3 regions of the Pseudoalteromonas sp. K222D genome follow, and region 3 is predicted to be linked to each of the others. Evidence: predicted binding sites of a transcription regulator. Region 3 holds the regulator's gene; each other region holds the start of a gene.
What was found. Region 3 encodes MetJ, which represses methionine synthesis genes. Its sites were predicted from a motif close to TAGACGTCTAGACGTCTA; they were not measured.

Region 1: metK (methionine adenosyltransferase) is a predicted target of MetJ. The motif match lies at 1,739-1,756, and genes of this name have one in related genera.
Region 2: metA (homoserine O-succinyltransferase) is a predicted target of MetJ. The motif match lies at 1,302-1,319, and genes of this name have one in related genera.

What each region holds. Positions count from the first base shown of each region.
Region 1 covers NZ_JAGGDL010000023.1:3,967-7,239, reverse strand. Annotated here, with positions in the region: gene J5X91_RS12005 (hypothetical protein) at 1-333, opposite strand, end outside; gene metK (methionine adenosyltransferase) at 486-1,637, opposite strand; gene tkt (transketolase) at 1,941-3,273, shown strand, end outside.
Region 2 covers NZ_JAGGDL010000009.1:104,494-107,766, reverse strand. Annotated here, with positions in the region: gene J5X91_RS07120 (homocysteine S-methyltransferase family protein) at 1-299, opposite strand, end outside; gene metA (homoserine O-succinyltransferase) at 289-1,236, opposite strand; gene ettA (energy-dependent translational throttle protein EttA) at 1,477-3,150, shown strand; gene J5X91_RS07105 (histone deacetylase) at 3,237-3,273, shown strand, end outside.
Region 3 covers NZ_JAGGDL010000006.1:81,171-84,443, reverse strand. Annotated here, with positions in the region: gene J5X91_RS05270 (malic enzyme-like NAD(P)-binding protein) at 1-1,144, shown strand, start outside; gene metJ (met regulon transcriptional regulator MetJ) at 1,243-1,563, opposite strand; gene metB (cystathionine gamma-synthase) at 1,762-3,000, shown strand; gene metL (bifunctional aspartate kinase/homoserine dehydrogenase II) at 3,006-3,273, shown strand, end outside.

The DNA of each region.
Region 1 (3,273 bases), on a different contig from region 3:
TTTTTCTTCAAGGCGAATTAAGCTACTGGTAATGTAATCAAGCGCATCAAAAATTCTGTCATCGCGCTGGCTACTCGTTGCACTTGTCAGTTGAGTATTTTGATTAGGGTTGGTAACAGCCTGCAGCTTACTTTTAATACCTAAGCTGGCAAGTAGTTTGGCTTGCTTTAGGGCTTTGTCTTTATTGCTTGGCACAAATAGCGGTTTACCATTAAAAAAAAGCGACACTTTTTCATTTGATGTTTTTAATTTAGTAGCAAGCATGGCAGTAACAGCTTTGCTGTCAACGCCCTCAGCGAGTCCTACAAAGGTAACACGAAAGTTGTCGGCCATTTTTAATTCCCTAAGCTTTTATAGTAAAACGAGTATATACCGAAAGTGCAAAACAATTCGAGAGTGATTTATGTTTCACGGCTTGAATAATAAGCTTTAGATATAAAAACGACCCTTAAAAGGGCCGTTTATATTTTTAATAGTATGTTGGCTTAAAGGCCAGCAGCAGCGCGAAGTGCTTCTGCTTTATCAGTACGCTCCCAAGGGAACTCTTCACGACCAAAGTGGCCGTAAGCCGCCGTTGGAAGGTAGATAGGGCGTTCTAAATCAAGCATTTTAATTAAACCGTAAGGGCGCAAGTCAAAGTGCTCACGAATAAGCTCAATTAAACGGCTTTCTTCTAGCTTGCTGGTACCAAAGGTTTCTACGCTTATAGACGTAGGCTCTGCAATACCAATAGCGTACGATACTTGTAGCTCACACTTATCAGCAAGGCCAGCAGCAACAATGTTTTTAGCAACATAACGTGCAGCATAGGCAGCACTACGGTCAACTTTTGATGGATCTTTACCAGAGAAAGCACCGCCACCGTGACGAGCCATGCCGCCGTAGGTATCTACAATGATTTTACGACCGGTTAAGCCACAATCGCCCATTGGTCCGCCAATTACAAAGCGACCTGTTGGGTTAATAAAAAACTTAGTCGCGCTAGTAATTAGCTCAGCAGGAAGTACCGGCTTGATGATAGTTTCCATCACCGCTTCGATTAAATCTTTTTGTGAAATATCTTCGCTGTGCTGCGTAGAAAGTACAACAGCATCAATACCTACTGGCTTGCCGTTTTCGTATGCAAACGTAACTTGTGATTTTGCATCTGGGCGTAACCAGTTAAGCTCGCCGCTTTTACGAACCTGTGCTTGGCGCTGCACTAAACGGTGTGAGTAGGTAATAGGAGCAGGCATTAGTACTTCAGTTTCGTTACATGCGTAACCAAACATTAAGCCTTGATCGCCAGCGCCTTGTTCTTCTGGGCTAGTACGGTCAACACCTTGGTTAATGTCAGGAGACTGTTTACCAATAGTGTTTAAAATTGCACATGAATCTGCATCAAAACCCATATCTGAATTAGTGTAGCCAATGTCGCGAATTGTTTTACGTGTAATTTCTTCGATATCAACCCATGCGCTAGTAGTGATTTCACCACCAACCATAACCATACCGGTTTTTACGTAAGTTTCACACGCAACTCGGGCATGAGAATCTTGCTCAAGGATAGCATCAAGTACCGCATCAGAGATTTGATCGGCGATTTTATCCGGATGACCTTCAGAAACAGATTCAGAAGTAAATAAATGTTTTGCCATTGTATTTCTGCTCACAAATATTGCGCTTCACAAACGTCGGTATTAGCGCTTAAAAATTAAGGGGCGTATTTTATCGAAAACAAAACACCTTGCATAGTGTTTTTACGCCTAGACGTCTAAATAAAATATTTAATAACTTTTCGGTCTCAAAAAATATTCATAATGACCTATTATTATGGGTTTTTAATTGCACACCGCCCCTACAATAAGTAAGAATGGACTATACACTAGTCGCCAAGTTATACGGCGGCATAATCGAATACATAAATACCCGCGCAAAAATATATTAAGGTAGGAGAATTCATGCCATCTCGCAAAGAACTTGCAAATGCTATTCGTGTCTTGTCAATGGACGCAGTACAAAAGGCCAAATCTGGTCATCCTGGAGCCCCTATGGGCATGGCAGATATCGCAGAAGTATTATGGCGCGATTATCTAAAACATAACCCAACAAACCCAGAATGGGCTGACCGAGATCGCTTTATATTATCGAACGGCCACGGTTCAATGCTTATTTATTCTTTATTACATTTAACGGGTTATGATTTACCGTTAGACGAAATTAAAAACTTCCGTCAAATGCATTCAAAAACACCTGGTCACCCAGAGTACGGTTATGCACCAGGAATCGAAACTACTACGGGCCCGTTAGGTCAAGGGATCACTAACGCAGTAGGTATGGCAATTGCCGAAAAAGCGCTAGCTGCACAGTTTAACCGTGAAGGTCACGATATTGTTGATCACTTTACCTATGCATTTATGGGCGACGGCTGCTTAATGGAAGGTATTTCTCATGAAGCAGGTTCACTTGCAGGCACATTAGGCCTAGGTAAACTTGTTGCATTTTGGGATGACAACGGCATTTCAATCGATGGCGAAGTAGAAGGTTGGTTTACCGATGATACGCCAGCTCGCTTTAAAGCATACGGTTGGCATGTAATTAGCGGTGTTGATGGCCACGACAGCGATGCTATAAGTGCTGCAATCGCAGAAGCTAAAAGTGTTACCGATAAGCCATCACTAATTTGTTGTAAAACAATTATTGGTTACGGCTCACCTAATAAGTCGGGTAGCCACGACTGCCATGGTGCACCACTAGGTGAGGACGAAATTAAAGCGTCTCGCGAATTTTTAGGTTGGACTGGCGATGCATTCGAAATCCCTGCAGACATTTATGCACAATGGGATAGCAAAGAAAAAGGCCAACAGCTTGAATCAAGCTGGGACGAAAAATTTGCAGCATACGCAAAAGCATACCCAGAGCTAGCGTCAGAATACAAGCGTCGTATTAACAACGAACTGCCAGGCGATTGGGCTGCAAAATCTCAAGCGTACATTGAAGAGCTGCAAGCAAACCCTGCAAACCCTGCATCGCGTAAAGCGTCGCAAAATGCATTAAACGCATTTGGCCCGATATTACCAGAGTTTATGGGTGGCTCTGCCGATTTAGCTGGCTCAAACCTAACAATTTGGGATGGCTCTAAAGGCTTAACACGCGACGATGCAAGCGGTAACTACATTTATTACGGTGTACGTGAGTTTGGTATGTCGGCAATTATGAATGGTATTGCGCTGCATAAAGGCTTTATTCCTTACGGTGCTACGTTCTTAATGTTTGTTGAATATGCAAAAAATG
Region 2 (3,273 bases), on a different contig from region 3:
TCCATCGAAATGGTGGTGGAGTTAAAGGTATTGGTTTCGATAATATCGGCACCGGCAGCTAAAAAGCTACGATGAATATCGGTAATTATTTTAGGCTGCGTAAGGCTTAGTAAATCGTTATTACCGCGAATAAGTACATGCCAATCTTTAAAGCGCTCACCGCGATAGTCTTGCTCTTCTAATTGGTGTGCTTGGATCATAGTGCCCATAGCGCCGTCTAAAATTAAAATTCGCTCTTTTAACGCTGCACTTAGTTCGTCGTGCTTATTTTGGTCATTATTAAGAGGGTTATTCGGCATAGTTGTTAGTCCTTACGTCTTGGCTAACTAAATTAATATCATAGGGTGTAGTTTGGTACACGTAATAATTTAACCAGTTCGAAAAAAGTAAAAAAGCATGGCTTTGCCACGTTTTTGAAGGTTGTTTAGTTGCATCATCATCTGGAAAGTAATTTTCGGGTTTGGGCGCATTGTCGCTTTTTTCGCAATCGCGTTGGTATTCAGCTTTTAACGAGTCGGCGTCATACTCTGGGTGGCCGGTAATAAACACTTGGCTGCCCGACTTATTTTTAACTAAGTAAGCACCTACTTTCTTAGAACCCGCTAGCACGACTAGTTCATTGCAAGCATTTATTTTATTTACATCTACATGGCCATAACGCGAATGCGGTACTAAAAAGGTGTCGTCAAAGCCGCGCGTTAACGCCCCATGTTCAAAATAACATTGGTGCGTAAATACGCCGCACAGTTTATCGGTTTTTAAATCGCGCTTTATTTTATAATGATGATAAAGCGCTGCATGCGCTGCCCAACACGAAAAAAGTGTAGACGTAACATGCTGCTCAGCCCAATCTAAAATTGCGGTAAACTCATCCCAGTATGCTACATCCTGGTACTCTAAATGCGCTAGCGGCGCGCCGGTAACTATTAATGCATCGTAGTTATTGTTTTTTACTTCTGAAAAATAACGATAAAAAGTGTCTAGGTGCTGCTCTGAATTACTGCTACTGCGATGAGTGTCAAGACGCAGTAGTTCTACATTTACTTGCAAGGGCGAATTGGCAAGCAAACGAATAAACTGTACTTCGGTTTCAACTTTATTAGGCATTAAGTTAAGAATAGCCAAACGCATGGGGCGAATTTCTTGCGTTTTTGCACGAGTTTGTGGCATTACAAATACGTTTTCTTGGCGCAGGCGAGCAATAGCTGGTAGCTCGTCTTTTACTGTAATTGGCATCCTTTTACTCCTATTCATCAAAACCGAAAACTTATTATGAACAGATAAGAAAAAATATCAACCAATAGATGTATAGATGTCTAAATATCCAAATGAAATTTTTTCATCCTATTTTATAATCGTTTTTGCGCACTTTATAGTTTGTTTGTCGGTTTAAAATTGGCCATTCGTTGACTGCCTCACCCGTCAACCACTACAATAGAGCATTGTAATTTTTATTATTATTTGAAGGTTTTTTCCATGGTTTTACCTGATAAATTTATATTCTCGATGAGTCGAGTTTCTAAGGTTGTGCCACCTAAGCGCACTATCTTAAAAGACATCTCGTTACACTTTTTCCCGGGCGCTAAAATTGGTGTGCTTGGTTTAAACGGCTCTGGTAAATCAACATTGCTACGTATTATGGCCGGTGTTGACCAAGACTTTGAAGGTGATGCCTTTCCACAACCAGGCACTAAAATTGGTTACTTACCGCAAGAACCTGTTTTAGACGAAAGCAAAACCGTACGCGAAATTGTTGAGCAAGCTGTTGGCGAAGTTAAATACGCGCTTAAACGCCTTGACGAAGTGTATAACGAATACGCCATGGAAGACGCTGACTTTGACGCACTTGCAAAAGAGCAAGGCGAGCTTGAAGCGGTTATTCAAGCGCACGATGGTCACAACATAGACAACGTTTTAGAGCGCGCTGCCGATGCACTACGTTTACCTGAGTGGGATGCTAAAATTGAGCACCTTTCGGGTGGTGAGCGCCGCCGTGTTGCTATATGCCGACTGTTACTTGAAAAACCAGACATGCTTATTCTCGATGAGCCAACTAACCACTTAGACGCTGAGTCGGTTGCCTGGTTAGAGCGCTTCTTACACGATTACGAAGGCACAGTTGTGGCGGTAACGCATGACCGTTACTTCCTAGATAATGTAGCAGGTTGGATTTTAGAGCTTGACCGTGGTGAAGGTATTCCATGGGAAGGTAACTACTCTTCGTGGTTAGAGCAAAAAGATGCGCGCCTACAACAAGAGCAAAAATCTGAAAAAGCACGTCAAAAGTCAATTGCACAAGAGCTTGAATGGGTTCGTTCAAACCCTAAAGGCCGCCAAGCTAAGTCAAAAGCACGTATGGCGCAGTTTACCGAAATGCAGCAGTCTGATTATCAAAAACGTAACGAAACCAACGAAATGTTTATTCCGCCTGGCCCACGTTTAGGGGATCAAGTGCTTGAAATAACTAACTTACGTAAAAGCTTTGGCGACCGTGTATTAATCGACGATTTAAGCTTTAGCATGCCAAAAGGTGCCATTGTGGGCATTATTGGTGCTAACGGCGCGGGTAAATCAACACTGTTTAAAATGATCAGCGGCGAGCAACAGCAAGACAGCGGCAACATCACCATAGGTGAAAGCGTACACATTGCAACGGTTGATCAGTTCCGTGACGGTATGGACGAAAGCAAAACTGTTTTCCAAGAAATATCTGACGGGCAAGACGTACTTAAAATTGGTAATTTTGAGTTCCCAAGCCGTGCTTACGTTAGCCGTTTTAACTTTAAAGGTAACGATCAGCAAAAGTTTGTTAAAGACCTATCGGGTGGTGAGCGTAACCGTTTACACCTTGCTAAGTTATTAAAAGCTGGCGGTAACGTGTTACTACTCGATGAGCCAACTAACGACTTGGACGTTGAAACACTACGTGCACTAGAAAACGCTATTTTAGAGTTTCCTGGTTGTGTAATGTGTATATCGCATGACCGTTGGTTCCTTGACCGTATCGCTACACATATTTTAGATTACCGCGACGAAGGCCAAATTAACTTCTTTGATGGTAACTACACTGAGTACGAAGAGTGGCTTAAAAAGAAGTTAGGTGCTGAGGCAACTCAACCTAAGCGTATTAAGTACAAAAAGATTGGTTAATAGCTAATTTTAAGCTCTAGGCAATAATTAAGCCCTGCATTTATGTAGGGCTTTTGTTTTATAACTATAACTACAAATAGAATTTTATGACCCTAAATCCTCACTTGCCGTTAGTTTATCATC
Region 3 (3,273 bases):
TCTCGCTTTAGCTTATAGCCCCGGTGTAGCTGAGCCGGTGCGTGAAATTGCTGCTGACCCTGTAAATGCCTATAAGTACACAGGTAAAGGTAATTTGGTTGCAGTGATCACCAATGGTACTGCTATTTTAGGTTTAGGAAATTTAGGGCCTTTAGCGTCAAAACCGGTAATGGAAGGCAAGGCGTTGTTGTTTAAGCGTTTTGCAGGCATTGACTCAATTGATATTGAAGTAAAACACCGCACCACCGAAGACTTTATAAATACTGTGGCTAATATTGCTGATACTTTTGGCGGTATTAACCTTGAAGATATTAAAGCACCAGAGTGTTTTGAAATTGAAAAGGCGCTTATTGAACGCTGTAGTATTCCTGTTTTTCATGATGATCAGCACGGCACGGCTATTGTAACGGCTGCAGGTATGATAAATGCGCTGGAAGTGCAAGGCAAAGATATTGAAGATGCAGTTATTGTATGTTTAGGTGCCGGCGCTGCAGCGATTGCTTGTATGGAGTTATTAATTAAGTGTGGTGCACTGCGTGAACATATTTATATGCTTGATCGTAAAGGTGTTATTCACACTCGCCGTGATGATTTAAACGAGTACAAACAGTTATTTGCTAACAATACCGATAAGCGTACATTACAAGATGTAATTGAAGATGCTGACGTATTTGTTGGTGTGTCGGGCCCTAACTTATTATCGGCCGATGATTTAAAATTAATGGCAGCAAAGCCAGTCGTATTTGCTTGTTCGAACCCAGACCCTGAGATTGATCCGGCACTGGCACACGGCGCACGTAGCGATTTAATTATGGCAACAGGGCGCTCAGATTACCCTAACCAAGTTAATAACGTGTTGTGTTTTCCGTTTATTTTCCGTGGCGCACTTGATGTGCGTGCCAGTGAAATTAACGATGAAATGAAAATTGCAGCAGTTGAAGCTATTCGTAGTATTGCCAAAGAGCCGGTTCCGCCAGAAGTACTAAAAGCTGCCGGTGTCGATAAGCTAGCGTTTGGTGCAGAGTATATTATTCCTAAGCCTATGGACCCGCGTTTATTGCCGCGTATTGCTAAAGCAGTTGCATTAGCAGCCATTGCTTCAGGCGTAGCGCAAATAGAGCTGCCAGCAAACTATATGGAATAAGCAGCATTATGCTGCTCGGTATTAAGTTACTTCAGTGTAATTTATAGCCATAAAAAAACCTCAGCATGGCTGAGGTTTTTTTGTTTAAAAGCCGCTGTTTAGTCTTCGTTTAAAACAGGAACTTCTAAGCCCATTTCTTGCATTATTTTTTTCACTTCTTCAGGCACTTTTTCGGCGTTATCTTTACGTAAATCATCATCGTTAGGTAACGGTTGCCCAGTAAACGCATGCAAAAATGCTTCACATAATAGCTCGCTATTAGTTGCATGGCGTAAGTTATTAATTTGCCTACGGGTGCGTTCATCGGTTAGTACTTTTAATACATTTAGCGGGATCGAAACGGTGATCTTTTTAACTTGCTCTGATTTTTTCCCGTGTTCTGCGTATGGGTGAATATACTCGCCATTCCATTTTGCCATAAGATGTATCGTTGCCTCAGATTATTAATTGCTCACCCTACTAAAAAATAGCGCGAATATGCGTGAAATTCTATCGATTTAAACAAATTAGTCAAATACTTGTTGCACAGATGGCTAGGTGTTTAAATGTTTTGACTTCTTAAGTTGAATGAATTACTGTTTTAGACGTCTAAACATCTAAATAAGTAGGTAATAAATATGAGTGAAAAAAATAAAGCGACAATTGCAGTTCGCAGTGGTGTCGATGCTGATAAGCACCATGGCGCGGTTGTGCCTCCGCTGTATTTATCAACCACTTATTCGTTTGCCGACTTTGATACAAAACGTCAATATGACTATGGCCGCAGTGGTAATCCAAATCGTGATACTTTAGCCCAAGCACTCAGCGAACTCGAAGGTGGTGCTCGCGGCATTATTACTGCAACAGGAATGGCTGCCGTACATTTAGCCACTCAGCTGCTTAATAGTGACGATACGTTAGTGATCCCCCATGATTGTTATGGCGGCAGCTATCGCTTATTTACCTCATTACAAAAGCGCGGCCTATTAAAACTCGAAGTGTTAGATTTAACTAAACCAGAAAGTTTGCAGCAAATTTTAGTAATCAAACCTAAGTTAATTTGGATAGAAACCCCTAGTAACCCTATTTTACGTTTAACTGATATTAAAGCAGTAACCGATATTGCGAAACAATGCGGTGCTTTGGTAGCCGCAGATAACACTTTTTTATCGCCTGCATTACAAAACCCGATTAAATTTGGCGTTGATATTGTGGTGCACTCAACCACTAAGTACATAAATGGCCACTCAGACGTGGTTGGCGGTGCGGTTATTGCTGCAACTGACGAACTAGGTGAAGAACTGGCTTGGTGGGCAAATAATATTGGTATAACGGGGGCACCGTTTGATAGTTACTTAACTTTGCGTGGCTTGCGTACTTTAAATGTACGCTTACGGCAGCATCAAGAAAATGCCTTAGCTATTGCTAAGTACCTTGAAAGCTCAAAATTTGTTAGCCAAGTATATTACCCGGGGCTAGAGTCGCATCCACAACATGAATTGGCTAAAGCACAGCAACTTGGTTTTGGTGGCATGGTTAGTTTTGACATTAAAGGTGATGTAAATGACGCAGCTGCATTTTTAACAAACCTTAAAACATTTAGCTTAGCTGAATCTTTAGGTGGCGTAGAGAGCTTAATATGCCACCCAGCAACAATGACGCATGCAGGAATGGAAGCCGAGGCTCGTTTAGCCGCTGGCGTTGGCGATACGCTTATTCGTGTGTCGGTAGGTATTGAAGATGTAGCAGATTTATTAGCAGACTTTGATCGGGTATTTAATTTAGTGCAACCAGGTCAGCACAATAACGCAGGTAAAGCAGGTGCTAGCGCAAGTAGTAATGTTAAATTGAGCGCTGCTCACCCGGCGTTGTGGTAATTAATATGACTAATAATATTCATAAGTTTGGTGGTTCGAGTTTAAGCTCAGCCGAGCGCTATAAAAGCGTTGCAAAAATAATTATAGGGCAAGCTCAGCCCGGTGATTGTGTAGTGGTATCGGCTGCAGGAAAAACCACAGATACATTAGTAAAACTGTGGCAAAGTTATCAGCAGCACGATACTCAAGCGCTCGCTGATATTGTATTGCAATTAAACAATCATCAAAGTGATTTAATAACGCAGCTACTGCAGGGCGATTTAAAGCGCAGCG